Regions from separate parts of the Methyloceanibacter sp. wino2 genome, predicted to be linked through region 1. Evidence: predicted binding sites of a transcription regulator. Region 1 holds the regulator's gene; each other region holds the start of a gene.
The links. Region 1 encodes LexA, which represses DNA repair genes until DNA is damaged. Its sites were predicted from a motif close to TGTTCNNNNTGTGTTCNG; they were not measured.

Region 1 (9,880 bases):
CGGGGCGACGTCCCGGCCGGAGCACGCTGGGGCGGCACACCGGCCAAACCTGTCCGGCTGTGGTTCCGGGAGCTGACCCTTTTGCGGCAGCTTGCCGAACGTAAGGATGTAAAGATTGACCAAGAAGAAGGCGGGGACGGCGAGTAGCCAGCCCGCATCGAAGGAGCCGGTCCGAATGAACGAGAGCGGAGAAATTCAGAGGCCTGATCGGGTGGAAGCCGCCGATATCATGAAGCTTCTGCCCCATCGCTACCCCTTCCTGCTTGTCGACCGCATTGTCGACATGGATGGGGATCGCTCTGCGACCGGCATTAAGAACGTGACGGCGAACGAGCCCTATTTCCAAGGGCACTTTCCCGGCAACCCGGTCATGCCCGGCGTCCTTCTGATCGAAGGCATGGCCCAGACGGCCGGCGCTCTATGCATGCGATTCCTCGACGAGTTCGAGGAGCCGCCGCTCGTGTATTTCATGGCCATCGACAAGGCGCGTTTTCGCCGCCCGGTGATCCCCGGGGACACCGTCCACTACCATGTGGAGAAGATGCGCAGCCGCGGCAAAGTCTGGCGCTTCAAGGCGCGTGCCCTGGTCGACGGCAACCTGGTGGCCGAGGCGGAAGTCAGTGCAGTGATCGTCGATACGATCGAGGCAGAGTAAACGTTCCATGTCCAATATTCATGCGACCGCGCAGGTCGACCCGGGTGCGAAGCTTGGGTCGAATGTCGAGATCGGGCCGTTTTGCGTGGTCGGCCCCAATGTCGAGATCGGCGACGACGTCGTCATTCGCTCCAATGTCGTAATCGACGGACGCACCACGATCGGTTCTGGGTGCAAGATCTTTCCGTTCGTTTCGGTCGGGCTCGAACCGCAGGACATCAAGTACAAGGACGATCCGAGCACGGTTACGATCGGCGAGAACACCGTGCTGCGCGAGCATGTGACCGTACACAGAGGAACCTCCACGGGACATATGGCGACCCGTGTCGGCTCGAACTGCTTCCTGATGATCGCGGCACACGTGGCGCATGACTGCCAGATTGGCGACAATGTCACCCTCGTGAACAACGTCGCGCTCGGAGGCCATGTCTCCGTCGGCGACGGTGCAATCATCGGCGGGCTTTCGGCCGTGCATCAATTCGTCCGTATCGGGGCCTATTCCTTCGTCGGCGGCATGTCGGGCGTGGCCGCGGATTTGATCCCCTATGGCATGGCGCTGGGCAACCGGGCCAACCTCAACGGCCTGAACATTGTCGGCCTCAAGCGGCGCGGCTTCCCGCGCGAGCAGATCCATGAGGTGCGCAAAGCCTATCGCATGCTATTCTCGAGCGAAGGCACCATGAAAGAGCAGCTCGAAGACGTCGAAGCGATGTTTTCCACGAACGAACTGGCGCGTCAGATCATCGACTTCATCAAGAGCGATACGGATCGCCAATTCTGCATTCCCAGCAATGTCGCATCGCCGAGCCGCTGACAGTCAGCCGTCGGAAGCCCTCAAGACCACAAGGGTCACGGGGCCGCTCGGCATCATAGCCGGGCGCGGATCCTTGCCGGTGATGATCGCCGACGCGGCCAGGGCCGACAATGTACCGCTCCATATCGTCGGGATCCAAGGCGAGGCTGACGCCGAAATCGAACGCTTTCCACACACTTGGATCAAATGGGGTGAGGTGGGAAAGGTGTTCTCCGCCTTGGAGAAGAGCGGCTGCAAGGATCTCGTCATCATCGGTGGCGTAACCCGCCCGCATATCAAGAACGTTCGGATCGATTTCGGCGCCGTCAAAGCATTGCCGTTTCTCCTCAGTCTACGCAAAGGCGGCGACGACCGTATCCTGTCGCGGATCGTGCGCTTCTTCGAACAGAATGGCTATCGGGTGCATGGTGCGGGCGACATCCTGCCCGAGCTTCTGGTTCCCGAAGGAACGCTGACCCGGCTCTCGCCCTCAGCGGACGACAAGGCGGACATGGCGCTCGCCTTCAAAGTCGTCCGTGCACTGGGCCAGTTCGACATCGGCCAGGCGGCCGTCATCGCAAGTGGCTACGTCCTGGCCTTGGAAGCCGCCGAAGGTACCGATGCGATGTTGGAGCGTTGCGCGGAAATCAAACGGCGCGGCCGCAGCCATGGGACCGGCCCAGGCGTGCTGGTGAAGGCGCCGAAACCGGGTCAGGAAGAACGCGTCGACATGCCCACCATCGGCCCGGAGACCATGCTGAAAGCGGCGGAGGCGGGGCTTTCCGGCGTAGCCGTCGCGGCACGGCGCGTGCTCATCGCCGACTACAATCGTACGCTCGAGATTGCCAACGAACGGAAGCTCTTCATCTACGGAGCTCCTCAGGAAGAGACGGACGCCTAGCCCCTAACGATCGCCCATGGCAACGAAGGGACGCTCCGTGGCGCCGGTGTAGAGCTGGCGGGGACGGCCGATGCGCTGGGACGGATCCTCGACCATTTCCTTCCACTGCGCGATCCAGCCCACCGTCCGCGCAAGGGCGAACAGCACCGTGAACATCTCCGTCGGGAAGCCGAGCGCCTTCAGGGTGATGCCCGAATAGAAGTCGATATTCGGATAGAGCTTCTTCTCGATGAAGTACTCGTCCGACAGCGCGATCTTCTCGAGCTCCATGGCGACCTTGAGGATCGGATCGTCCTGCAGCCCCACGGCGCCCAGAACCTCGTGGCAGGTCTTCTGCATGATCTTGGCGCGCGGATCGTAGTTCTTGTAGACGCGGTGCCCGAAGCCCATCAGGCGGAACGGGTCGTCCTTGTCCTTCGCGCGCTTGACGTATTCGGGGATCCGGTCGACGGACCCGATCTCCTCCAGCATCATGAGCGCTGCTTCGTTCGCACCGCCATGGGCTGGCCCCCACAAACAGGCGATACCTGCGGAGATGCACGCAAACGGATTGGCGCCCGACGAGCCGGCCAGCCGAACGGTCGACGTGGAAGCGTTCTGCTCGTGATCGGCATGCAGAATGAAGATTCGCCGCATGGCCCGGGTCAGCACCGGATCGATCGGATAATCCTCGCATGGCACCGCGAAGCACATCCGCATGAAGTTGGCCGAATAATCCAGATCGTTCTTGGGATAGATGAAGGGCTGGCCGATGGAATATTTGTAGGCCATGGCCGCGATGGTCGGCATCTTGGCAATCATGCGGATGCTGGCCATCTCGCGCTGCCACGGATCGCGAATGTTGAGGGAGTCGTGATAGAAGGCCGACAGCGCGCCGACGATGCCCACCATGATGGCCATCGGATGCGCATCCCGGCGGAAGCCGGAGAAGAAGCGGTTCATCTGCTCGTGCAGCATCGTGTGGCGCGTGATCCGCACCGTGAACGCGTCGTACTGTTCCTTGGTCGGAAGCTCGCCGTAGAGCAGCAGATAGGCTGTCTCGAGGAACGTCGTATTCTCCGCAAGCTGATCGATCGGATAGCCCCGATACAGCAGGACGCCCTTGTCGCCGTCGATATACGTGATCTTGGATTCGCAACTCGCCGTGGAGGTAAAGCCGGGATCGTAGGTGAAGCACCCCGTGCGGCCGTAGAGCGACGTGATGTCGATGACATCCGGTCCCATCGTGCCGGAGCGGACCGGCATCACATGCTCGCCACCGCGGAGCGTGACGGTCGCTTCGTCCACGTCGTTCGAGCCAAGCTCTTCTGCGATACTCATCTCAAAACCTCCTGGACATAAGCGGGGTGGCGGGCAAAACGCTCAACCGGATTAACGAGAATACGACGCCCCCAAAATTCACCGCTTCGTTTTGCGTTGCCGCATTTTCGCGTCGATTTTACTGCAGCGCAACACGAGTTGCTGCATAAATATTACGCACTTTGGACGGCTTGCGTTTGGTCTGCAATTCGCGCCAAAGCCTCGTCGCGCCCGAGAACCTCAAGCACATCGAAGATACCGGGCGAGGTCGACCGGCCGGTCAGGGCCGCGCGAAGCGGCTGCGCAACCTTACCAAGCTTCCGGTCGGTCCGCTCGGCAAAGGCGCGGACACTGGCCTCGATTCCCGCCGCGGACCAGGGCTCGACAGCCTCGAGATCCGGCAGCAGCTCGGCCAAGGTCTCGCGGCCGCCGCCATCGAGGAGCTTGGCCGCCTTGTCGTCGGGCGCGAGAGGGCGCTCGGCGAAGAGATAGTCCGCGCTGTCCAAGAGCTCGATCAGGGTCTTGGCCCGTTCCTTCAAGCCCGGCATGGCGCGCTCGAGCTTGCCCCAGCCGTCCTCGCCGATGCGGGCGAGCAACTCGTCCCCGTTCGCAAGATGCGGCACGAGCGCCTTCAAATGACTCACGATCTCCGCATCCGGCATGTCCCGCAGGTAGTGGCCGTTGAGGCTTTCGAGCTTAGTGAAGTCGAATCGCGCCGGCGACCGCCCAATGGCCTCGAGATTGAACCAGGAGATCATTTCGTCGGTGGAGATGACTTCCGCGTCGCCATGGCTCCAACCGAGACGCACCAGGTAGTTCCGCAAGGCGACTGGCAGGTAGCCCATCTCGCGATAGGCCTCGACACCGAGCGCGCCGTGACGCTTCGACAGCTTCGCCCCGTCCGGCCCGTGGATCAGCGGTACGTGGGCATAGATCGGCGTCTCCCAGCCGAGCGCCTCGAAGAGCTGAGTCTGGCGCGCCGCATTGGTGAGGTGGTCGTCGCCGCGCACAACGTGGGTAATGCCCATGTCGTGGTCGTCGACCACCACCGACAGCATGTAGGTCGGGGTGCCGTCGCTGCGCAGGAGCACGAAGTCGTCCAGATCCTTGTTGGCGAAGGTCACGCGGCCTGAACGCGGTCCTCGATGACGGTCTCGCCGTCGCGCGGCGCCTTGAACCGGATCGCCGGTGCGACACCTTCCGGTGCCAGGGCGGGATCCTTGTCGCGCCACGTCCCGTCGTAGCCCGGTGAGCCGCCCTCGGCGCGCGCCTTCTCGCGCATGGCCTGCAGTTCCTCAGGCGTCGCATAGCAGCGATAGGCTTTCCCCTCGGCCAGGAGCTGCTCGGCGGCCTCACGGTGACGCTCCGCGCGCGAGAACTGATAAACGGGCTCGCCGTCCCAATCGAGCTCCAGCCAGCGCAGCCCGTCGAGAATGGCCTCAATGGCAGCGTCCGTGGATCGGGCCCGGTCCGTGTCCTCGATTCGAAGCAGCATCTTGCCGCCATGAGCTTTGGCGAAGAGCCAATTGAACAGGGCGGTACGCGCGCCGCCAATATGCAGGTAACCCGTCGGAGACGGCGCAAATCGCGTGATAACGGTCTCGGTCATCGGTGAGGTCTTGACCCGGAAAAAGTGGTTGAGATGAAGAAGGAAAGCGTCCGCGCGAGGGTGTAGCATACGGGAGGCACGCGGGTAAGGGCAGGCTGGGGAGCCATGCCGGAAACCAGTTACAGCGAGGGTGGAGACGGCGACGGATGGCCGCCGGGCGCGTACAAGCGTCCGCAAGGACTGCTGCTGCGCCTGGCGCGAACTCTCACGGACGCTCTGGAGGCCGAGAGCGATCGCTGGATCCTGTGGCTGCCCGTCTTCTTCGCAGGCGGAATTGCGCTCTACTTTGCCTTGCCCACGGAGCCACAAGCACGCCTGGCGGTCGCATTCATTCTCGGCACGCTGGGCATCCTCCTGTTTGTCCGAGGCTCGCACGATGGGATTGCCTTGGCCGTCGCACTCCTGGCGCTCTCGTTGGGTTTCGGGACCGCAAAACTACGAACGGAACTGGTCCGCGCGCCTGTCCTCCAGGACGAACTGCGGCACGTGTCCGTCGAAGGGTACGTGGAAGCGTTCGAAAGGCGCAGCGATGCCCGCGATAGGCTGACGTTGCGCGTGCTCTCGATCGGCTCTCTGATCCCTGCGGAGACTCCAAAACGCGTTCGCGTGAGCATCGCGGGCAAGAACACGACAGTTTTCCCGGGCGAGGCGATTTCCTTGCGCGCGACGCTGAACCCGCCGCCGGAGCCTGTCGCTCCCGGCGACTTCGATTTTGGACGGCGGGCGTGGTTCCAGCAGCTCGGCGGCATCGGCTATGCCACGGGCCGGGTCAGCCATCTCGACGGTGCCCCGACACCACCGACGGGCGTGCGCCTGTGGGCGGGGATCGACCGGCTTCGAAACGCCGTCGGCGCGCGCGTCCGCGCCGCGCTGCCCGGCGAGGACGGCGCGATCGCCGTGGCCCTGATCACCGGGGAGCGGGGCGGCATCCCGAAGCGCGTGACCGAGGCCATGCGGGACGCGGGGCTCGCGCATGTCCTCGCCATTTCCGGCCTTCACATGGTGATCATGGCCGGCAGCGTCTTCTGGCTCGTGCGGGCACTGCTCGCTAGCGTGCCGGCGCTTGCCCTGCGGTACCCCATCAAGAAATGGGCGGCAGCCGCCGCGCTCCTGGCCGCCACGTTCTACCTGGTTCTGTCCGGAGCGGCCGTCCCGACTGTCCGCGCCTATTTGATGATGGGGGTCGTCATGATCGCGATCCTGCTCGACCGACCCGCCATCACCATGCGCAACGTCGCTATCGCTGCGCTTGCCATTCTCGCATTCGCACCCGAATCCCTGTTCGACCCGAGCTTCCAGATGTCCTTCGCGGCTGTCATCGGTCTGGTGGCGGCTTACGAGGCTCTATCGGCCCGTGAGCGCACGTCCGCGGCCGAGACCAGCGCCCTGTGGCGCCGCCTGCGCTGGACGGGCGCGCTCGTGCTGGGGGCGGGCCTGACGACCCTAATCGCGGGCACGGCCGTGGCGCCCTTCGCAGTCTATCACTTTCACCGCATGACCCATTTCGGCATCGCCGCAAACATGATCGTCGCACCGCTTATCAGCCTACTGATCATGCCGATGGCGCTCCTCTCCTTGATCGCCATGCCGTTTGGCCTCGAGGCATGGCCACTACAGGTCATGGGATATGGAATCGAATTGATGGTGGGGGCGGCGGCGTGGGTGGCCTCCTGGCCCGGCGCCGTCACGATCCTGCCGGATCTCTCTGGCTGGTCACTCGCGCTCATCGCGTTCGGCGGCCTGTGGCTGTGTCTATGGCGGACGCGGCTGCGGGCGCTGGGCCTCGTCATCGCCGCGCTCGGGCTCGCACTGGCGCCCCCCGGCAACCGCCCGGACGTGCTGATCGAGCGCGACGGGAGGACGGCCGCCATCCGCGGCGCGGACGGGTTGATCTTCCCGTCGGCCACCGCGGCAAGCTACAGCGTTGAGAAATGGCTCCTGGCCGATGGCGACGGCACTGATCCAAAGGGTCTGCCGCAGACCACCCCATTCCGCTGCGATCCGCTCGGCTGCGTGGGTAAGGTCAAAGGAAAGACAGTTGCGCTAATCCGAGAAACTGGGGCAATCGCCGAAGACTGCCGCAAGGCCGATATCGTGGTGGCGCCGTTCAAGCTCGGCAGGGCCTGCAAGGCACCCCGGATCATTGTCGACAGGGCGGCGCTGTCGACCCAAGGCGCGCACGCGCTCTATATCGAAGGATTGTCCATTCGGACGGAGACCGTTGCTGAGCACCGCGGAACACGCCCCTGGTCAGCGCACGCGGTAACTCCTGCCACCGATCAGCGCGAAGCCTCAGACCCGCAGACCAATCCCGAAGGGCAGGGAACTCAGTAGCGGCGAATAAGGCCCACGAGCCGCCCTTGGACCCGTACACGGTCCGGCCCGAAGATGCGGGTCTCATAAGCGGGATTGGCCGCTTCCAGCGCGATGGAATCGCCCCGCCGGCGCAGACGCTTCAGCGTGGCTTCCTCTTCGTCTACGAGAGCGACGACGATGTCGCCATTGTTGGCATCGTCGCATTTGCGGATCAGGATCGTATCGCCCTCCAGAATGCCGGCGTCGATCATCGAGTCGCCCTTCACCTCGAGCGCGTAATGCTCGCCCTTGGCCAGAAGCTCCGGCGGCACTTCGATCGTATCCAGCTTCGTCTGAATGGCCTCGGCCGGCACACCGGCCGCGATGCGGCCCATGATCGGCAGCACGACGGTCTGTCCGTCGGAGGCAGCGCCCGCCACTGGGGCCGACGCGCGCCCGAGGCTGCCTTCGATCACGCTTGGCGAAAAGCCGCGTCCGCGCACGGCAACGCTCTGCGGTACCGACTCGGGAAGCTTGATAATTTCCATGGCGCGTGCCCGGTGGGGCAGGCGGCGCACGAAGCCGCGCTCTTCCAGTGCCGTAATGAGCCGATGAATGCCCGATTTGGACCGAAGATCCAAAGCTTCCTTCATCTCATCGAACGAAGGCGGAACGCCTGACTCCTTCAACCGCTCATGAATGAACATGAGAAGCTCTTTTTGCTTCGCTGTGAGCATCTGGCCCCCTATTTGAGCGGCTCGAACCGAGCACCAACCAAAACTAGCTTCGGCCACTCTTGGATATGGCCTCGCCCGTATCGTACAAATCGTGAACAGTATAGATGTTCTATTTGTGTTCCGCAAGCGATACCCGACAGGTGTTGGCCCGAACGGCGCTTTTGGACGCCTTTTGTTCGTTTGATTCGGGTTGCCGGGCGGTTAACTAGTCCGGGAAGGGCAGGACGGATACCTTTCCGCCCTCAGGGACTGGCGGCGAAGAGGGCGGCTGCACGATGAGACAGTCCGCACGCACCAGTGCACCCATCAGGGAGGAATCCTGCGAGGGCAATGCCCGAACGGTGCGGGTGCCGTCACTGGAAAAGGCGGAAACGGCCCGATGATAGGCCTGCCGGGGACCGCCCTTGGCAAGCGGAGCGGCCAGAACGGCCTCTTGCAGGACATCGTCACGGCTTTCGCCGAGAAGCGCACACAGCATCGGCCTCAGGAAAACCAAACCGCAGACCAGTGCCGAAACAGGGTTGCCCGGAAGGCCGAGCACCCGCGCGGAGCCGAGCCGTCCTGCGAACACCGGTTTTCCCGGCCGCATGGCCACTTTGGCAAAGTCGAGCACGAGGCCAGCATCGGCGAGGGTCCCGGAAACCAGATCGCGGTCACCGACAGAGGCCCCGCCGATCGTGACGAGGATATCGGCGTCGGCGCCCCTCGCGATGGCGTCTGCAAGCGCCTGCGCCTCGTCAGGTGCAATCCCAAGATCGACAGGCTCACCGCCCGACGCATCGACAAGGGCAGCGATGCCGTAGCTGACGGACGCCACGATCTCGTCGGGACCAAGCGTGCTCCCGGCGGCACGATCTCATCGCCGGTCGAAAGGATCGCGACACGCGGCTTCTTGCGGACCGGCAGCTCCGCATGATTCATCGCCGCGGCAAGCATGATCGCGCGCGGGCCGAGCCTCGTTCCCGCGGTGAGCAGCACATCGCCGTCCATAAAATCCTGACCACGCGGGCGGATGTGCTGGCCCGCCACGGCGTCCTTGATCAGCACACTGTCTCCCAGCGCCTCGGTGTCTTCCTGGATGACCACCGTGTCGGCCCCGTCGGGCACCGGCGCGCCCGTGAAGATCCGAACCGCTTGGCCGGGCTCCAGGATGCCGTCGAAGCGCGCACCGGCTGCAGACGTGCCAACGAGGGCGAGCGTCGTGGGCAGGGCGGCCAAGTCGGCGGCACGAACCGCGTAGCCGTCCATGGCAGAGGAATCGAAAGGCGGTTGGGTGAGCGTCGCGCTCAAATCCTCGGCCAGCACGCGCTCTGCGCCTTGCGCAATCGGAACGCGCTCGACACCAAGCGGCGTCAGCCCCGGAGGGTCCGTTCAAGCGCATCCTCGACGGAAGTAAGGGCCATCGCTTACGGCGCGCGAAACGTGCCGGAACGCCCGCCCATCTTCTCGATCAGGCGGATACCGGAAAAGCTCATGGCCCGGTCCACGGCCTTGCACATGTCGTAGAGCGTCAGGCACGCGACCGTCACGGCAGTCAACGCTTCCATCTCGACGCCGGTCTTGCCGTCGACCTTCGCCGTCGCCTCGACGC
Region 2 (9,880 bases), 1.3 Mb from region 1:
GCGCGCGGCTATCGCATCGGCGATATCGGCTTTCACCATTACGCCTTCGAACTGCGCAGCCGGAAGGACGTGGACGACCTCGAAGCCTTCCTGAAACGGGAGGGCGTGAGGATCGTCGACCCGGCGGACGAGTACTACGACGACTACTACGCCGTGTTCTTCCTCGATCCGGACGGACTGAAGCTCGAAGGCATGAAATGGGGGGAGCGGCAGGCCAAAGCGGAGGCGGCCAAGAAGAAGGCTAAGAAGAGCAAGAAATAGCCAAAATTCGGCGCAGCCCAGCGCCGATTTCGCTCCTCCCGATATTTCCTACTTGCGAATGATTTGCAACTAGCGCTATGCTGCGTTGCGAAAAGGATCGTTCGCGATATTCAGGAGGCTTCAGGTGACAGCGCGTTTGGCATGCCAATTCCGGCTTCTGGTCGCAACGATGGTCATTCTTGCCGTTTCGGTGCTGGCCGGATGCGGGGATCAGGAGGGTACGTCCACCTCGGAAGGGTCGAATGCCGGGGACGACAAGTTCCGGGTCGTGACGACCTTCACCGTGATTCAGGACATCGCCCAGAACGTTGCGGGCGACGCCGCGGTAGTAGAGTCGATCACGAAGCCGGGCGCGGAGATTCACGACTACCAGCCAACCCCCGGCGACATCGTCAAAGCGCAGCACGCCGACCTCGTCCTCTGGAACGGGTTCAACCTGGAGCGCTGGTTCGAGAAGTTCTTCCAGAACGTCAAGGACGTCCCCAGTGTCGTCGTGAGCGACGGCGTCGAGCCCATGGGTATCACGGAAGGTCCGTATAACGGCAAGCCCAATCCGCATGCGTGGATGTCGCCCACGAGCGCGCTTCAATATGTCGAGAACATCCGCAAGGCGCTTGTCGAATACGATCCGAAAAACGCCGAGGTCTACAACAAGAACGCGGCCGTCTACGCGGACAAGATCAAGGCAATGGATGCGCCGTTGCGCAAGCGGCTCGCTGCGATCCCCGAGGACAAGCGTTGGCTTGTGACCTCCGAAGGCGCGTTCGCCTATCTTGCCCGCGACTACGACATGCGCGAAGCCTATCTCTGGCCCATCAACGCCGATCAACAGGGGACCCCGCAACAGGTCCGCCATGTGATCGAGCTCGTGAAGGAGAACGGGATCCCCGTCGTGTTCTCCGAAAGCACGGTTTCCGACCGGGCCGCGAAACAGGTCGCCAAGGAAAGCGGTGCGTCCTACGGTGGCGTTCTCTATGTGGACTCGTTGAGCAACGAGGGCGGCCCCGTTCCCACCTACCTCGATCTCTTGCGCGTTACCGTCGACACGGTCGCCAAGGGTTTCGAGAATGCACAAGGGTCCTGAGATCGACAAAGACCTCGGGAACGCTGAAGGATCTTAGAAAAGCCGATGAGCCGTATTGATTTGCTGACCCGCTCCGACACCGTGGCCCGTCCCGCGAGCATCGCGGTTCAAGACGTCAGCGTCACCTATCCCAACGGGTTCACGGCGGTGCGCGACGCCTCGTTCGAACTGGGGCCCGGCACGATCTGCGCGCTGGTGGGTGTGAACGGCAGCGGCAAGTCGACCATCTTCAAAGCCATCATGGGCTTCGTCACCCCGTCCGCCGGTCAGGTGCGGCTGTGCGGTCTTCCCGTGGACAAGGCGGTGTCGAAGAACATCATCGCCTACGTGCCGCAAAGCGAGGATGTCGACTGGAACTTCCCGGTGCTGGTCGAAGACGTGGTGATGATGGGCCGATACGGCCACATGAATCTGTTCCGCATTCCCTCCAAGACGGACCGGCGCAAGGTCGACGAGGCCTTGGAACGCGTGAACATGACCGCCTACCGCACGCGGCAGATCGGTGAGCTCTCGGGCGGACAGAAGAAGCGCGTCTTCCTGGCGCGTGCCCTGGCTCAGGAAGGGCGCATCATTTTGCTCGACGAGCCGTTTACCGGCATCGACGTGACGACGGAAGCCGCGATCATCGATCTGCTGCGCGAGTTGCGCGACGACGGTCATTTGATTCTCGTCTCGACGCACAATCTCGGCAGCGTCCCCGATTTCTGCGATCAGGTCGTTCTGCTCAATCGCACGGTTCTGGCGGCGGGACCGACCGCCACGACATTCACCCAGGAGAATCTCGAGCGCACCTTCGGCGGTGTGCTGCGCAATTTCGAGCTCAGCGGGCAAGCGCTCCACGAGGACGACGACGCGCGCAGCCTCAACGTCATCACGGACGATGAGCGGCCGCTCGTATTCTATGGCGTCAAGGAGGGCAAAAAGAAGAAACAGGCTCGGGACAAGGCGAAATGAGCGGCATCCTGACCGAACTCATCGTCCCGTTCTCGTATGACTACATGTGGAAGGCGATGTGGGTCAGCGCGCTGGTGGGTGCGGTGTGCGCCTTTCTGTCCTGCTATCTGATGCTGAAGGGTTGGTCGCTGATGGGCGATGCCCTCGGCCATTCCATCGTGCCCGGTGTCGCCGGCGCCTACATCATCGGCGCCCCCTTTGCCGCGGGCGCGTTCTTCGCCGGCATCCTCGCTGCGCTCGGCATGGCCTTCGTCAAGTCGCACTCGCGCCTGCGCGAAGACGCCACCATCGGTCTCGTCTTCACGACGCTGTTTGCGCTCGGTCTGCTCATGGCGTCCCTGCATCCGACCTCCGTGTCGATCCAGACCATCGTGCTCGGCAACATCCTCGCGATCCCCGACGCGGACGCGATGCAGGTCGTCATCATCGCGGTCGTCTCCTTCGCGGTGCTGGCGTTCATCTGGAAGGATTTGATGGTCACGTTCTTCGACGAGACCTATGCGCGCAGCATCGGACTTCGGACACGCACGCTGAAACTGGTTTTCTTCACGCTGCTCAGCGCCTGCACCGTGGCGGCGCTGCAAACCGTCGGAGCGTGTCTCGTGATTGCGCTGGTCGTCACGCCGGGCGCGACCGCCTACCTGCTCACTGATCGTTTCGACCGTCTGATCGCGATTGCGGTCGGCATCGGGACGGTCACCAGCTTCGTCGGCGCCTATCTCAGCTACTTCATCGACGGCGCGACCGGCGGTGTCATCGTCACGCTCCAAACGCTGCTGTTCCTTGCCGCGTTCTACTTCGCGCCGAAACATGGCGTGATCGCCGCCCGCCGCAAGGCCCGCGCCGTCCGGGACGAGAATATGCGCAAAGGCAATGCGCTGCCGGAGAGCGGCCCGGTACAGGAGAGCGCCTGATGGACCCGATCGCGTTCTTCGTGGAGCCGTTCGCCTATGACTTCATGCAGCGGGCGCTCGGCATGTCGCTCCTCGTGGCCGCCGTATGCGCGGTGCTGTCCTGCTATCTCGTGCTGAAGGGCTGGTCGCTGATGGGTGACGCGATCTCGCACGCCGTGCTGCCCGGCATCGTCATCGCGTTCGTCCTCGGCATTCCACTGGCGGTGGGCGCGTTCGTCGCCGGGCTCGCCTGCGCGCTGATGACCGGCTATCTGAAATACAACAGCCGGGTCAAGGAAGACACGGTCATGGGCATCGTGTTCTCAGGCATGTTCGGCTTCGGGCTGGTGCTCTTCACCAAGGTCGAGACGGACCAGCATCTCAACCACATCCTGTTCGGCAACGTTCTCGGCGTGACTACGGGCGATCTCCTAGAAACGGCAATCATCGCCGGCGGCACGCTTCTCATCGTGTTCGCCAAGCGCCGCGACCTTCTGCTGTATTGTTTCGATCCGAACCACGCCCGCGCCATCGGTCTGCCGGTCAACGTGCTGCATTACGGGCTTCTGATCTTGCTCTCGCTGACCATCGTCAGCTCGATCAAGGCGGTAGGTATCATCCTCGTCATCGCCATGCTGATCGCGCCGGGTGCCACGGCCTATATCCTCACGGACCGCTTCGAACGCATGCTGGTGATCGCCGTCGCGGTGGCATGCGGTTCCGCGGTGCTCGGCACCCTCGTCAGCTTCCACATTGACGGCGCGACCGGCGCCTGCATCGTACTGGTGCAGGCTTTCGCGTTCTTCATGGCCTTCCTGTTCTCGCCGAAGCATGGGCTTTGGCCGCTGCAGAAGCTCTTCCGCCGTAGCGGCGATGGCGCCGTCGATAGTGCCGACCGCGCAGATGCGTCCTAGCTCTTGCTCGGGCTCTGGACCGAGCGGTGCAGCAGGTCATAGACGAGCGCGGTCGACCAGCCGATCAGCATGACGCCGTTCAAGGCCGTGAGCGGTCCAAGCATGTGCCATTGCGGCACGGGCACGACGTCGCCATAGCCGAGCGTCGTATAGTTGCCGAAGGCGAAATAGATGAGGTCCGTGTCCTTGGGCACCGCGCCGACCCATTTATATGTGTAGGCCCAGATCACGCATTCGCCGAAATGGCCGACGACGAGAAGTGTGCCCGTCGCGACGATCACGAGCATGTACTGCACGAAGCCGGGAAACGAGGCGTCCGTGTTCGCGAGGTTCCGCAAAGTCGCGGCGATGGCGCCGACCAGAATCGCATGAATGAATAGATTGACGAGGCTCGTGGCGCCACCAACGGCGATCTGATCGAGCATCGACACGTTCATGGTGGAGATCCACATGGACTCTTTCACGGTTTCTGCGACGGTCGGATCCATCTCTTTCCCCCAAATCCCTGTCGTGACGTTATTCGCCGGCCAGTAGATCCGGCTGACGGATGATGCGCGGCCCCTTGCCGGGCGCGCGTGTGGCGCCAGCCTGCGTGACGTTGGGGGCGGATGCGGCCGCCGGCGCGGCGGGCGTGCCGTGCTCCACGGCTTTGGTGTCCCGTGCGGTTTTGGCTTCTTCGTCGAAGTCGAGCTGCTCGATCTTCTGCCCGCGCTTCGTGATCTTGTCCGCGGAGGTGAGGATCTTGTCGATATCGGCATTGGCCTGGCCGAAGTGCCGCTGCAGATCGAGCACGCGGTCGCGGAAGCGTCCCATGTCCGCCATGAGCGTTGCCACTTCGCGCTGGATGAGATGAGCCTGCTCGCGCATCTGCACGTCCTTGAGGATGGCCTGCATGGTCTGCACCGCGAGCATCAGCATGTTCGGCGCACAGATCACGATGCGGGCGCGATGTGCCTTCTGGAGGATATCGGGGAAGTGCTCCGACAGATCCGCCGAGATGGACTCGGACGGCACGAATAAAATGGCGGTGTCCTGGGTCTCACCGGGGATAAGATATTTCTCGGCGATCGCATCGATATGTTTGCCCACATCGGTGCGAATGCGCCGGGCGGCGATTTTCTTCTCCTCATCTCCGCGGGCGGTGCGAAAGGCCTCGAAGCCTTCCAGCGGAAACTTGGCATCGATCACGACGCCCGCCGGTGTGTTCGGCATGTGCAGGAGACAGTCGGGCCGCGTGTTGTTGGAGAGCGTGGCCTGGAAAGTGTAGGCGCCGGCTGGGAGGCCGTCCTTGATGATGGCCTCCATGCGGATCTGGCCGAAGGCGCCGCGCGCCTGCTTGTTCGCCAGGATCTCCTGAAGGCTGACCATGTTGCCCGAGAGTTCGGTGAGGTTTTTCTGGGCCGTGTCGATGACGGCCAGCCGCTCGTTCAGGCGCGAAATGGTCTCGTGTGTCTTACGGGCGCTCTCGTTGAGATCGGTGCCCACCTTGTGGGTCATGCGGTCCAGGCGTTCGTTCACGGCGCGCGCCAACTCGCCGTGCCGCGTCACGCTGATCTCCGCAAGCGTCTGAAGCCGCACGCGCAGTTCTCCGAGCTGGTCGCCCTGCGCGGCGGCGTCCTGCTTCCGGCGGGTAAGGTGCACCACCATCACGATCGCCAGAATCAGGAGGGCGAGCACGGCCACGCCGGCGAGCACAAGGCCCACCAGAACGGGGTCGATCGTCATCGTCCCAATATGCAGGGGCTCAAGGACCATGGTGCCTAGCTATAGGCTGATTCGGGAGGCTAGACCAAAACAGGAACACGCGCTCTGGGAGCGCGATCCACCCGGGGTCGATGCAGCGCATTGACCGGAGCCGCCTCGGTCCTTATGTCAGCGTCAGTCATGGCTACCATCCATCCCATCGTCACCATCCCCGATTCGGTGCTGCGCCAGACGGCTGACCCCGTCGAACGCGTGGACGACGAATTGCGCACGCTGATGGACGACATGCTGGCGACGATGTACGACGCGCCGGGCGTCGGCCTGGCCGCGCCTCAGATCGGCATTCTGCGCCGTGTGATCGTAATGGATCCGGCCCGCGACGAGGAGGAGCCTGCGCCGCTCGTCATGGCGAACCCTGTGATTCTGCAGCGGTCCGACGAGATGCGCGTGCATGAAGAAGGCTGCCTGTCGATCCCCGACGTCACGGCGGAGGTCGAGCGTCCCTCGATGGCCCGCGTGTCGTATCTCGATCGCGAGGGCAAGTCTCAGGAGGCGGAACTCGAGGGCTTTCTGGCCACGATCGTCCAGCACGAGGTCGATCATCTGAACGGGGTTCTGTTCATCGACTATCTGTCGCGCCTGAAGCGCGACATGATCGTGCGGAAATTCACCAAGCAAAAGCGCGCCACGGCGGTCTAGCCCCGCGAAGCGGCGTTCCATCCCGCTAAGCGGCTTCCCAGCCCGCGAAGCGTCTTCCCATGCGCATCGAACCGGCCTAAGACCGGCCCATGCGGATCATCTTCATGGGCACGCCGGATTTCGCCGTTCCGGCGCTGCTGTCTATCGCCAAGGCGGAGCACGACATTGTGGCGGTGTATACGCAGCCGCCGCGGCCCGCCGGCCGCGGCATGACGGTGCGCAACTCGCCGGTGCACCAGGAAGCCGAAGCGCTCGGGCTGCCCGTGCGGGTGCCGGAAAGTCTCAAGAGCCCCGCCGAGCAGAAGCGCTTTGCCGCGCTCGAAGCGGACGCCGCCGTTGTCGTCGCCTATGGGCTCATCCTGCCGGAAATGGTCCTGAACGGCACGCGGCGCGGCGTGTTCAACATCCACGCGTCGCTGCTGCCCCGCTGGCGGGGCGCGGCGCCGATCAACCGCGCGATCATGGCGGGCGATGCGGAATCCGGCGTCGCCATCATGCGGGTCACGCAAGGGCTCGACGAGGGCCCTGTCTGCCTCATGGACCGCGTCGCGATCGGCCCCGACATGACGGCTGGCGAGTTGCATGATGCGCTTTCGGATCTCGGCGCCGAGCTGATGGTGGAAGTGCTCGGCTCGCTCGTTGAGGGCAAGCTTCACTGCGTGGAGCAGGACGGCAACCTTGCGACCTATGCGGCGAAGCTCAGCAACGAAGAGACGCGCATCGATTGGGCGCGGCCCGCGCAAGAGGTGCACAATCACATTCGCGGACTGTCGCCCTATCCCGGCGCCTGGTTCCAGATTGTCCAGAACGGTAAGGCCGAACGCGTGAAGGTCCAGGGCTCGACGCTGGAGACGGGACGCGGCGCCCCCGGCACGCTCCTTGACGACCGTCTCACGGTGGCGTGTGCCGACGGTGCGGTGCGCCTCACCCGGGTGCAGCGCGCCGGCAAGAAGCCCATGCTGGCGGACGCCTTCCTGCGCGGCGTCGACCTGCCGGTCGGCAGCACGTTTATCTAGGCGGGCGCGAGACCATGCCCCGCTACAAACTCCTTCTGGAATACGACGGCACGCCGTTCGTGGGCTGGCAGTTGCAGGACGGGCCGATGTCCGTTCAGGGGCGGCTCGCGCAAGCGGTCGAGGCCTTCTCCGGCGAGCCGGCGATCCCGCGCGGGGCGGGGCGCACCGACGCGGGCGTTCACGCGACTGGGCAGGTTGCCCATCTCGATCTCGAAAAGGACTGGGAGCCGGCGCGGGTGCGCGACGCTCTCAACGCGCAGGTGCGCCCGGACCCAATCGCTGTCCTGTCGTGCGAGAAGGTGGCCGAGAGTTTCGATGCGCGCTTCTCGGCCAAGGCGCGCCATTATGTCTATCGCATCGTCGATCGCCGGCCGCCGTTGGCATTAGAGAAGGACCGGGCCTGGGGCGTGTTCAAGCCGCTCGACGCCGGGGCCATGCATGCAGCCGCGCAATCCCTTATTGGCCATCACGACTTCACGACCTTCCGCTCCTCGGAGTGTCAGGCGGCGTCGCCCGAAAAGACGCTCGACCGGCTGGACGTGTCGCGGCATGGCGAGATCATCCGGGTTGAGGCCTCCGCGCGCTCGTTCCTGCACAATCAGGTGCGCTCCATGGTCGGCTCGCTGAAATGCGTCGGCGAAGGCCGCTGGACCGCCGACGACCTGAAAGCAGCCTTGGACGCGCGCGACCGGGCGGCCTGCGGACCCGTGGCGCCTGCTTGCGGCCTTTACCTGGTCAAGGTCGACTATTAAGCCTGGGTGGGCGCCCGAGCGGGCGAAGGGGACACAGCCATGATCAGGCGCATTGCCACCGTCGGCGGGCTGACGCTCGTATCGCGCCTCTCGGGATTCATTCGCGACGTGGTGATGGCCGCCATCCTCGGCGCCGGCCCGGTCGCCGACGCCTTCTTCGTCGCCTTCCGCCTGCCCAACCATTTCCGCGCGATTTTCGCCGAAGGCGCGTTCGCGGCGGCCTTCGTGCCGGCCTATGCCCACACGCTGGAAAAGGCGGGGCTCCCTGCGGCCAAGCTCTTCGCGGACCAGGTCGGCGCCGCCCTCATCGCCATCAACCTCGTCTTGCTGGCAATCGCGCTTCTGTTCACGCCGGACGTGGTGATGCTGCTGGCGCCGGGTCTGTCCGACGATCCTCAACGCTTCGATCTCGCCGTCGCGCTCACCCGCATCACCTTCCCGTATCTCGCACTCGTGTCGCTGGAGACGCTGTTCGCCGGCATCTTGAATGCCAACAACAGGTTTGCGTCGGCCGCAGGCGCTTCAATCCTGCTCAACGTCTCGCTGATCGCCACGCTGGCACTCGCACCCTATTTCGAGAGCGCGGGCCACGCCGCCGCCTGGGGCGTGCTGATCGCCGGCGTCGCGATGGTGCTCCTCGTCGGCGGCGATGCGGAGATGCACGGCTATGGCATCCGCCTGCGCATGCCCAAGCTCGACGAGCCGACACGGCGATTCCTGAAGGCGCTGGGGCCCGCGATCATTGGGGCGGGCGGCGTGCAGCTCGCGCTCTTCGCCGATACGGTGATCGCATCCTTCCTCCCAACCGGCGCGTTGTCGGCGCTCTACTACGCCGACCGCATCAACCAGCTTCCGATCGGTGTCGTCGGCATTGCCGTCGGCACTGTGCTGCTGCCGGAAATGTCGCGGCGGCTCGCGGCAGGGGACAAGAAAGGCGCAGCCTCGGCCCAGGCGCGTGGCATCCAGCTGGCACTGCTGCTGACGCTTCCCTGCGCAGCGGCGGCGATAGCAATCCCCGACCTCATCATGCGGGCGCTGTTCGCCCGCGGCGCTTTCACGAGCCAGGACGCTTTGTCCGCGGGTCATACGCTTGCCGCCTATTCGCTCGGCCTCATTCCCTTCGTGCTGCTGAGAAGTTTCACGGCGCCCTTCTATGCGCGCGGCGACACGGCGACCCCCGTGAAGGCGGCACTGCTCGCCGCCGCGGTGAACATCGCGCTGAAGGTCGTACTAATGGGCCCGCTGGCCCAGGTCGGCCTTGCGCTTGCGACTAGCATCGGGGCCTGGATCAATCTGGTCCTGCTGGCGGTCCTGGCGCGCCGGCAAGGCTTTGCCGTCTCGGGCGCGGCCATCGGCGGCCCCGTAACGAAACTCGCGGTGATCGGGATCGCCTTCGCCGTCGCGCTCTATTTCGGTGGCCTTGGGCTCGAGAACGCGTTGTCTTCGATGACCAAGTTCCGCGAAGAGACGATCCTTGGCGTGCTGGTCGTTGCCGGCGGCATCGTCTATTTCGCGGCCGTGTTCCTCGTTTTGGGGCGTCGCTGGCTCACAGGTCTTATGAAGGAGATCGAGCACGAGGCCTCGCAGCCCGCGCCGGTCAAGC
Region 3 (9,880 bases), 1.1 Mb from region 1:
TGCCGATCTCCGGCTATCCGCGCGGCGACCCGGGGATCGAGGAGCTGCGCCAAGCGGGCGGCATCGAAGCCTGGCTCGTCCCCTTGCGGGGCACGGGCATGTATGTGCCCTACCAAATCACGATCCCTGCCTTCGGCGGCTACACCGCCGTGGCAGTGGCCACGTCCATGCGCGTGGGCCGCGCCGGCCGCGCCGAGGCGCGCTGAGCCAAAGCCCGCTGAGCCACTTCGTGGCCCGGTCGGGACGGCGTGGTTAACGCGCGACCCCAAAACCACAACATGTCGTAGGGAACAGGGCCCGAAGATTTACGAACCCCTGATTCGTCGCCGGTCTGTTCACGGTGTGAACCTGCGAAAGCGCCGCCTCGCGACCGTGTGGCGACAATATCTAGTCCACATCGTGATCCGGACGGACATCGAGGCATACATCCCGTTGGCGAATACCAGCCCTTGGGGCGTGCTACGCTGAGGGCGCAACCTACGCGGGGGTCAGCTTGATGCATGTGCTCTTTTTGCTTGCGGACATCGTTGTGATGGGCGCTTCGCAAGCGTTCCCCCAACTGCCGTTCTGGCTCGGACAGATAATGTTCTGGGGAGGTTTGGCCGGCCTGTTTGCCTATTTTGCGTGGTTCGTCGTCAGGCCATTTAGATACTCACTCTGGCCCCTTGTAGAGACAGTGGTCGGGCCTCTCACCAGGAGAACAAGGATGCTACTCGCAGTGGCATTGATAGCCATTGGGACGGCTATTCTGGCCTTGGGCATTGTGATGCTCCGGGAAGACTGGAGCGCGCAAGGCAAAGTCTCCCCCGACATACTGGCAATCAAGAGTCAGCTCAAATTCGTGGACCCCCTCTTCAGAAGAGATATCCGAGAAGAAGGTGGCAAAAAGACTCTTGAGCGTGTTCAGATTTCCATCGTGATCCGCAACGACGCGCAATCGGACATTCAGTACGCGATCAACAATTTTGATCTCAGAGTTCTAGAGAAGGTACCCGAGAAAAAGACGGAGTACCCCAGCAAAGGTCCGGTCATGCAGCCAGGGCAAGTTATTACCTATGAAGGGCCAAAGGTTGAACTGGGCGGTGTCCCTTGTGACAAGGTACTGGGGACCTTCTCGACCGACATTGCGTATGGCCCACCCGGGCAGCTAGTGCATCATTTGAAGCCAGCTATGCGCTTCACCATCACACTGGACGAAAACTGCAATTCCACCAAGCAAGAGTGGTCGTGGGTGGTGGACAAGGAGTGACAGGCACCAAAGCGGACAAGGGGCTGTCCACCGCCTCCTAGAAGCGACGACTATGGTCGGACCGCCCTAGTGGACCCTACAAGCCCGGGGGTGACGAAGAGAGGCGCGCCACCGGGCTTCGTTAACGCGGCCCCCCAAAACCACAACATGTCGTAGGGAACGGTGCGCGAAAATTTACGATCCCCTGATTCGCCCCTGCTCTGTTCCCGTTGCGACCCGGCGTGGGCAAACCCGTGAGAGAAAAGAAAACTACATATAGCGCACGGGCCCAAGGCCGCTTACATGTGAGCGAGGCGCTCCACACCTGCGTCGTTGTTCCAGTTTGGAACGGAACATAAGTCGAATACGCTGGAGTCAGCGATTCGGACGGGATTCGTTCTCCCCCCGTTCGCGGCTGACACCGGATCGCCTTAAGAATTTCTCCGTATGTCCAAAGCCTTATCCACACAATCCACAGGCCGCCCGGCCACGGGTGCGCCGACGACAGGGGCTCACGGTCCGCCCAATCGCGGGCGTGGCGTGACCGCCGTGCTCGGTCCGACCAACACCGGCAAGACCCATCTCGCCATCGAGCGGATGCTCGCCCACGAGGTCGGGGTCATCGGCTTGCCGCTGCGCCTGCTCGCCCGCGAGGTCTACGAGAAGGTCGTCGCCAAGGCGGGCGCCGGCCAGGTCGCCCTCATCACCGGCGAAGAGAAGATCAAGCCGCCCCGCGCGCGCTTCTATGTCTGCACCGTGGAAGCCATGCCGCGCGAGCTGGAGGCCGACTTCGTCGCCATCGACGAGATCCAGCTCGCCGCCGACGGCGAGCGTGGGCACGTCTTCACCAATCGCCTGTTCCATGCGCGCGGCACGTCCGAGACCTTGCTGCTCGGCGCGGCGACCATGCGCGATGCCATCCGCGAGCTGCTGCCCGGCGCCAATCTCGTCTCCCGGCCGCGCCTGTCGAGCCTGTCTTATGCGGGCGAGAAGAAGATCACGCGCCTGCCCCGCCGCTCCGCCATCGTCGCCTTCTCGGCAAACGATGTGTACGCCATCGCCGAACTCGTGCGCCGCCAGCGCGGCGGTGCGGCCGTCGTACTCGGCGCCCTCTCCCCGCGCACCCGCAATGCGCAGGTCGCGCTCTATCAGAACGGCGACGTCGACTATCTGGTGGCGACCGACGCCATCGGCATGGGGCTCAATCTCGATCTCGATCACGTGGCCTTCGCGGGCGTGCGGAAGTTCGACGGCCATACCCATCGCAACCTGACCCCGTCCGAGATCGGACAGATCGCCGGCCGCGCCGGTCGCCATATGAATGACGGCACGTTCGGGGTCACGGGTCAGGCCGGGCCGTTCGACGCCGAATTGATCGAGCGCCTGGAAACCCACAGCTTCGACCAGGTGGGCGTCCTGCAATGGCGCAGCCGCACGCTGGACATGGCCTCCATCGAGGCCCTGAAAGAGAGCCTGCGGGAAACGCCCATTCACCCGCGCCTCACCCGGTCCCGGATGGTGGACGACGTGATTGCGCTCGAGAATGTCACGCGCGACGAGGCCGTGTGCGACATGGCCAAGTCGCCGGCGGCGGTCGGCCTGCTCTGGGACATGTGCCAGATTCCGGACTATCAGCGCGTCTCACCGGCGGACCATGCGGACCTGGTCGGGGCGCTGTTCGGCTTCGTCATGAGCGACGAAGGCAAAATCCCCGAGGACTGGTTCGCCCGCCAGGTGGCGCAGGCGGACCGGACGGAAGGCGACATAGACACACTTTCCAATCGCCTTGCGCAAATTCGCACCTGGACATTTGTGTCCCACCGCGCTCAATGGCTGCACGATCCGGAGCACTGGCAAGAGCGCACCCGATCGATTGAGGACAAATTGTCCGACGCGCTTCATGAACGCCTGACACAACGTTTCGTCGACCGGCGAACCAGCGTGCTCATGCGGCGGCTGCGCGACAAGGAGGAGATGATGGCCGAGATCGGCGACGACGGACAGATCCTGGTCGAGAACCATTTCGTGGGCCGGCTCGACGGCTTCCGCTTCACCCCTGATGCGGCGGGCGAGGGTATTCACGGCAAGGCCGCGCGCAACGCCGCCACGCAGATCCTGGCGAGCGAGCTTGCGCAGCGCGCCGATGCACTTGGCTCGGCGGCCGACGAGGCGATCACCCTGTCGGGCAATGGCCGCATCCTGTGGCAGGGCTGCGAGATCGGCCGTCTGGTGGCGGGCGATACGGCCCTGAAGCCGCGCATCGAAGTGTTCGCCGACGAGAATTTGAGCGCGCCGGACCGGGAACGGGTCGCCGCGCGTCTGGATGCCTGGCTCACGGCGCATCTCGACGCAAAGCTCAAGCCGCTGATGGATCTCAACCGCGCAGAGGATCTCACGGGTCTCGCACGCGGCCTCGCGTTCCGTCTCACGGAGAATCTCGGCGTGCTCCGCCGCGAAGGGGCAGCCGACGACATCAAGGCGCTGGACCAGTCCGATCGCGGACAGTTGCGCAAATACGGCGTCCGGTTCGGAGCCTTCAATCTGTATTTCCCCGCGCTTCTGAAGCCGGCGGCGGCGGAGCTGCTGTTGCAGCTCTGGGCGCTCCACGGCGGCGCCGAGTACGGCATCGATATCGACGCCATGCCGGAGCGGCCCCAGCAGGGCCTCACCTCCGTGCCGGCGAACGGCGCCTTGCCCGAGCCCTATTGGCGCGCGGCCGGTTTTCACGTGGCCGGCAGCCGTGCGGTTCGGATCGACATGCTCGAGCGGCTGTCGGACCTGATCCGCGCCCGCGTCACCTGGCGGCCCGCGCCGAAGACCGAGACGCCCGAGCCGGCGGCGGCAACCGCAGCAGAACCTACGGCAGAGACCTCGGAGACCGGGGCGGCACCAACGGAGGTGTCGGCTACCGAAACGGAGAGCGTGCCCGCCGAGGCCGCCCCAACGCCGCAAGCCGCACCGGCAGCAAAGGCCGCCGCGACACCCACGCCGCCGTCCGGCGCGACCGGCGACGGCGGTTTCCGGGTCGTGCCGGAACTCATGTCCATGGTCGGTTGCTCCGGCGAGGAATTCGCCTCGATCCTGCGCGGTCTTGGCTTCCGTCTCGAACGGCGGAAGATCGACGTCCCTGCCGAGCCGCAACTACAAGCAGCGCCGTCCGAGGACGCGCCGGCCGCTTCCGAACCGGATGCCGCTACCGGCGAAGTCGCGGTTCAAGAGCCTCCCGCCCAAGATGCCCCGGCCCAAGACGCTCCGGCCCAAGACGAGAATGCCGGTGCAGCCGCTGCCCCAGCGGAGCCCGAGCCCGTCTTCGACGAGATCTGGCGCCCGGCGAAACGCCGGCATCAGCAAGGCCAGCACCAGCGCGGCAAGGGCCGCCACGGGGGCCGTGCCGACGGCAAGCAGGCCAGCGACGGCGCGGAGCGTCCGCACCGTCAGCGTGGCCAACAGGGCGACCACCAGGGCAAGCCCAATAAGAAGAACCGCCAACACGGAAAACCGCCCCGCAAAGGCGGCAAGGGCGATCGCTTCGGTGGCCAAGGCAAAAGCAAGGAATGGAGCGCCTCGCCCAAACGGGAGCAGGCAGCGGAGAACTCGCCGTTCGCGGCCCTCAAGGATCTGCGCGACAGCCTGGCGGCACGCGGCCGCTCGGGCCGGAGCTAGGACGCGGCCGCGTGACGGGCCAGCGCCTCGACAAATGGCTCTGGTGCGCGCGGGCCGTGAAGACCCGCTCGGCAGCGACCCGTCTCATCGCGGACGGCAAGGTCCGGATCAACGGCGAGCGGGTGCGGAAGCCCAGCCGGATCGTGCAACTCGGCGATGTCATCACGGCAACACCGCCCGGGCGGCTCGTGGTTTGGCGCATCCTCGATGCCGCCGACCGGCGCGGCCCGGCGCCCCTGGCCCGGACCCTCTACGAGGACCTGACCCCGCCGGCCGACGAGACCGAAGGCGGGCCTGCCGGCGAGGCCCGCGTAGGCGCGCGGCCCACCAAGAAGGACCGCCGGCGCATCGACACGTTCCGGTCGTTTTGGAGCTGAAAACGGTTCCCGCGTGCGCGCGGGCGCGGGCGGCAGAAATTCCGCCTCAACGAGCGGCAGAAAGCCGCAAATCCATCCTAAAAATTGGGGTTTCCCGGCAGGCTCCACGCCTTGTGCTGCCGACACTATTGCTATAGGCAGGGCTCCTTCTCCCCGGGCTTTGCTGAGAGCCCGTACTGGGCTTAAGCAACCGGGCTGGGACAGCCCCATGGCATGTGGAATCGATGACATACGTCGTCACGGATTTATGCATTGTATGCAAGTACACCGACTGCGTTGAGGTGTGCCCCGTGGACTGCTTCTACGAGGGCGAAAACATGCTCGTCATTCATCCGGACGAGTGCATCGACTGCGGCGTTTGCGAGCCGGAATGCCCCGCGGACGCCATCAAGCCGGACACCGAACCCGATCTCGAGAAGTGGCTCGACGTGAACCGCGAGTACGCCGAGATCTGGCCGAACCTGACGACGAAGAAGCCGGCCATGGAAGGCGCGGACGACAAGGTGTCCGAGCAGGGCAAATTCGAGAAGTACTTCTCCGCGGAGCCCGGCGAGGGCGATTAGGGCCCGAACGCCTGCCTGAACGCGGCCCCAAAATGCGGTCTCGCGTTAACCTTTCGGTCAAAATGCCACAGTCACTGCCTTGAAATTGGCCATGCCGCCGGAGCGGGCGACTTCCGATTTGGCGTTTTTTGTGATATGGTGTGTTCGAAATGGCGCAAACTGTCGGCGCGTGAGGCACCAAGAGAGGCGAGCCGGTTGGGCGCGCTTTTTTTCTGAGCTTCCAAGGAGTTGAGCGATCAGGGCCCCTGATCGAACGCTTCCTTATTGTCAGCGAGACCGCCCCCACCGGGCGACGCCAGCGACCCCGTCGCTGGCCGAAATCGACGCAGACAAGCTCAAGCGCCTTGGTTCCGACGCGCCCCACGACTTTCAAACAGCGAGGCGAGCATATGGCGGAAAAGAAGAGACCCCAGCAGCGGAACGGTTTTCGGACGAACGAATACATCGTGTACCCGGCCCATGGCGTGGGCCGCATCACGTCCATCGAAGAGCAGGAGATCGCCGGCGCGAAGCTCGAGCTGTTCGTGATCAGCTTCGACAAGGACAAGATGACCCTTCGGGTGCCGACCACGAAGCTCGAGAGCGTCGGCATGCGCAAGCTTTCCGAAGACAAGATCGTCAAGAAGGCCCTGACCACGCTGAAGGGCAAGGCCCGCGTGAAGCGCACCATGTGGTCGCGCCGCGCCCAGGAGTACGAAGCCAAGATCAACTCCGGCGATCTGATTTCCATCGCCGAGGTGGTCCGCGACCTGTACCGGTCCGAGGCTCAGCCGGAGCAGTCCTACTCGGAGCGTCAGCTCTATGAAGCTGCGCTCGACCGTATGGCGCGCGAACTGGCCGCCGTCGAGAAGCTGGACGAGGAAAGCGCCGTCGCCAAGATCGACGACATCCTCGCGAAGTCGGCGCGCACGATCAAGGCCGCCGCCGAGGCCGCCGAGGCCGGGAAAGCCGCCGCCTAAGGTAAGCTTCCTATTGCCACGATGAGACAAGGCCGGGCCTCGCGCCCGGCCTTTTCATTTTCGGGAGACTCGTGCCTGACGCTGACGCGGGCCTCACCCCGCGCCGGACGAAGTCTCCAGGATCTCGATTTCTTCCGGGTGTGAGATCTCGATCATCGGGCCGTTCCACCATTCCACCCAGCCCCGCACGCGCACGCGCCGACCCGGCAAGCTCATCAGGTCGAGGCCCGCGGCCTCCAGAACCGGGAGCCGCTTGCGCTTGATGACCACGGTGAAATCCTCGCGCCAGTCTTCTGCGAAATTGACGTAGACGCGTGTCTTTCCCTCGCCGATGCCATGCACCTTGCCCTCGACGAGCTGGTAGGTGTGACGCCGGTAGCCGAGCGACTTGGGATCGTGCGCATCGCGGACCTGATAGGTCAGAGAACGCCAGACCCCGCGCCTTCCTTCCCGCGCCTCAGCCTCCGCGGCGAGGAGCGGATCGAGGCAGGCGCTCATGTCGGGCTGCGCCGCCACGCGGGCGAGACCTTTCGCGACCAGCGCCTCTTGAACCCAAACCGGCTCGGCGTCGCGGGTAAGGAAGACCTGCGCCAGCAGACGCCCGTACCGGTCCTCCTGCCGCGCATCGAAATGCAGGCTGACCGAAGCGCCTTGCACCAACTCGGCGAGCGCCTCCTGCGCCTGCGCCGCGAAAGGCCACGGCTCGACCCCGTCCCAATCCGCCGGCGGTGACGGCGCCAGCACCCCCAGCAGCCGCACCGCGCGGCCATCATCGAGTTCCAGCGTCTCTCCGTCGATAACAGAGGATACCGCTACCGTTTCGCCCGCCGGCAGGTCGCACGCGCCGGCCAACGCCTCGGACGCGAGCGCGCCGAGAGCAACGACAGGAGCAAGTCCGACACTGATCAGGAGAGCCCGGATGCGCATTCATGCATTCTACGGAGGCCGCAAGCACTCGAACAGGGCACGCAAGCACCCTCAAGTTCCCCCAATGTCATCGCGCGGTTGACTTTGTCGGGTTCCTGTTCGGAGAAGTGTTGCCGCTGACACAAAAGTTTTAATCTCGCTGGCGAGAGTTACAGCTGAGCCGACGACCTCACATAGACGACGAACAACGAGAGATCTCCGATGACCGACGATCCGAATGAGACGGGCCGAAAGAACATGAAGGACTGGGTTGAGTCAGAACTCGAAGAGACTCTCGACGAGACCCTTGAAGCCGAACTCTCCGAGCCGATGCTGAGTGAGGAGCTGCGGGAGATCTACAAAGAGGCCCACCCCGACGCTCTCGACCGGCGCATCTATCTCAGGAATCTCCTCCGTCTCCAGGCAGAGCTCATCAAGATGCAAAGCTGGGTCGAGGCGACCGGTTCCAAGGTTCTGATCATTTTCGAGGGTCGTGACTCCGCCGGCAAAGGCGGCGTCATCAAACGCATCACGCAGCGGCTCAATCCCCGCACCGCCAGAGTGGTCGCTTTGCAGAAACCGTCCGAGCGCGAACAGACGCAGTGGTACTTCCAGCGCTATGTCCCGCACCTTCCATCGGGCGGCGAGATCGTTCTGTTCGACCGCTCCTGGTACAACCGGTCCGGCGTCGAACGCGTCATGGGGTTCGCGAGCGAGAACCAGGTCGAACGGTTCTTTCAGGACGTCCCGGAATTCGAACGCATGCTCGTGCGTAACGGCATCATCGTGTTGAAGTACTGGCTCTCGATCACCGACGAGGAACAGCAGCTGCGGTTCATGATCCGCATCCACGATCCCATGAAGCAATGGAAGCTGTCGCCGATGGACCTGCAGTCGCGCGTCCGCTGGGAGCAGTACACCAAGGCCAAGGAAGAGATGTTCGCGCGCACGAGCATCCCCGAAGCGCCTTGGTACATCGTGGAAGGCAACGACAAGAAGCGCGAACGGCTCAATTGCATCGAGCACCTTCTGTCCAAGATCCCCTATGAGGACGTGCCCTACGACAAGATCGAGCTGCCGGACCGTGTCTTCAGCCCCGACTATGACCGCAAGACACTGTCGCCCGAACTCTACGTGCCAAAGATCTATTAAGTGAGCCTACGAAGAAGCGGACGCCGCGCGCCGCCTCAGCTCACGCGGATGAAACCCGCGAGGCCGGATTTCTGGTGCTCGATCACGTGGCAGTGGAAGGCCCAATCGCCCGGGTTGTCGGCCACGAAGCCGATGTCGATGGTCTCTTCCTTGTCCAGGACGACCGTGTCGGTCCAGTTGGACGGCAGCACGCGCTTGTTCGAACGCAAGGGGCGAAACACCTGACCGTGGAGATGGATCGGGTGCCGGTTCGGGCTCGAATTGCGTAAGCGCAGGACATAGGCCTTGCCGAGCTTCAGCTCCGCGACCGGCGCGATCCCCTTGGCCGCGTCACCGGGCCAAGGCTTGCGGTCGATGGACCAGAACGTATAGCCGAACGAACCGCAAAAGCCGTTGTTCGGCTTCAATCCGTCTGGCGACCAGCCGAAAACCATCTCCACCACTTCCAGCCCCCTCGGATCGAAGTCGGGGACGTCGTTGGGCGGTAGCGGCGTCAACTCATCGAGCGAGCGGCCGAGGCTTGATCCCGTCGCACGCAGCGTCGCCAGCTTCCGCGTCTTCTGGAGGGACCGGTAGGTCACCACGATCTCCTCGCCTTCGGTGTCCGGCATCCGCAGCGCCACGTCGAGCCGCTGTCCCGGCGCGACCAGGATGGGCGCCTCCCCGGTCGGCCACGGCAACTCCTCGCGCAACGGATGGCCGTCAGCGCCGATAATGCGTCCCTCCCCGCCGTCGAAGGTGAGCGGATAAAAGCGCGTGGTGTCGGTCGCGCCGAGGCGCAGGCGCACCAGCGAACCGGCCGGATGCTCGTAGACCGGGTTCTGTTCCCAGTTCGCCGTCATCACCGTGCCGAACGTGCCGGCGCGCGCGGCCGCCCGCGCCGAATAGAGCTGCATGAACTGATCGTCCTTGCCTATGCGGAAGTCGCGCAGGTTCAGGACCGTCTCCCCGTCGAACCCGGGGTCGTCCCTTTCCGCGACGACGATGATCCCGGTGAGCCCGCGCGCGATCTGCTCCATGGTGCGGCAATGG

Region 2: DCY11_RS05820 (DNA recombination protein RmuC) is a predicted target of LexA. The motif match lies at 5,892-5,909, and genes of this name have one in related genera.
Region 3: DCY11_RS09855 (helicase-related protein) is a predicted target of LexA. The motif match lies at 1,578-1,595, and genes of this name have one in related genera.

The regions. Positions count from the first base shown of each region.
Region 1 covers NZ_CP028960.1:3,178,988-3,188,867, reverse strand. Annotated here, with positions in the region: gene lpxD (UDP-3-O-(3-hydroxymyristoyl)glucosamine N-acyltransferase) at 1-147, shown strand, start outside; gene fabZ (3-hydroxyacyl-ACP dehydratase FabZ) at 176-655, shown strand; gene lpxA (acyl-ACP--UDP-N-acetylglucosamine O-acyltransferase) at 663-1,469, shown strand; gene DCY11_RS15260 (LpxI family protein) at 1,447-2,349, shown strand; gene gltA (citrate synthase) at 2,353-3,669, opposite strand; partial or broken gene gltX (glutamate--tRNA ligase) at 3,822-5,257, opposite strand; gene DCY11_RS15245 (ComEC/Rec2 family competence protein) at 5,363-7,591, shown strand; gene lexA (transcriptional repressor LexA) at 7,585-8,289, opposite strand; gene DCY11_RS16240 (molybdopterin-binding protein) at 8,495-9,106, opposite strand; partial or broken gene DCY11_RS16235 (molybdopterin molybdenumtransferase MoeA) at 9,268-9,594, opposite strand; gene moaC (cyclic pyranopterin monophosphate synthase MoaC) at 9,696-9,880, opposite strand, start outside.
Region 2 covers NZ_CP028960.1:1,249,696-1,259,575, reverse strand. Annotated here, with positions in the region: gene DCY11_RS05850 (VOC family protein) at 1-261, shown strand, start outside; gene DCY11_RS05845 (metal ABC transporter substrate-binding protein) at 431-1,345, shown strand; gene DCY11_RS05840 (manganese/iron ABC transporter ATP-binding protein) at 1,391-2,299, shown strand; gene DCY11_RS05835 (metal ABC transporter permease) at 2,296-3,213, shown strand; gene DCY11_RS05830 (metal ABC transporter permease) at 3,213-4,106, shown strand; gene DCY11_RS15465 (potassium channel family protein) at 4,103-4,594, opposite strand; gene DCY11_RS05820 (DNA recombination protein RmuC) at 4,623-5,831, opposite strand; gene def (peptide deformylase) at 5,991-6,509, shown strand; gene fmt (methionyl-tRNA formyltransferase) at 6,599-7,525, shown strand; gene truA (tRNA pseudouridine(38-40) synthase TruA) at 7,540-8,277, shown strand; gene murJ (murein biosynthesis integral membrane protein MurJ) at 8,317-9,880, shown strand, end outside.
Region 3 covers NZ_CP028960.1:2,095,757-2,105,636, reverse strand. Annotated here, with positions in the region: gene DCY11_RS09865 (DUF3108 domain-containing protein) at 1-206, shown strand, start outside; gene DCY11_RS09860 (hypothetical protein) at 494-1,249, shown strand; gene DCY11_RS09855 (helicase-related protein) at 1,676-4,891, shown strand; gene DCY11_RS09850 (RNA-binding S4 domain-containing protein) at 4,903-5,268, shown strand; gene fdxA (ferredoxin FdxA) at 5,493-5,831, shown strand; gene DCY11_RS09840 (CarD family transcriptional regulator) at 6,095-6,790, shown strand; gene DCY11_RS09835 (thermonuclease family protein) at 6,884-7,717, opposite strand; gene ppk2 (polyphosphate kinase 2) at 7,919-8,848, shown strand; gene DCY11_RS09825 (multicopper oxidase family protein) at 8,884-9,880, opposite strand, start outside.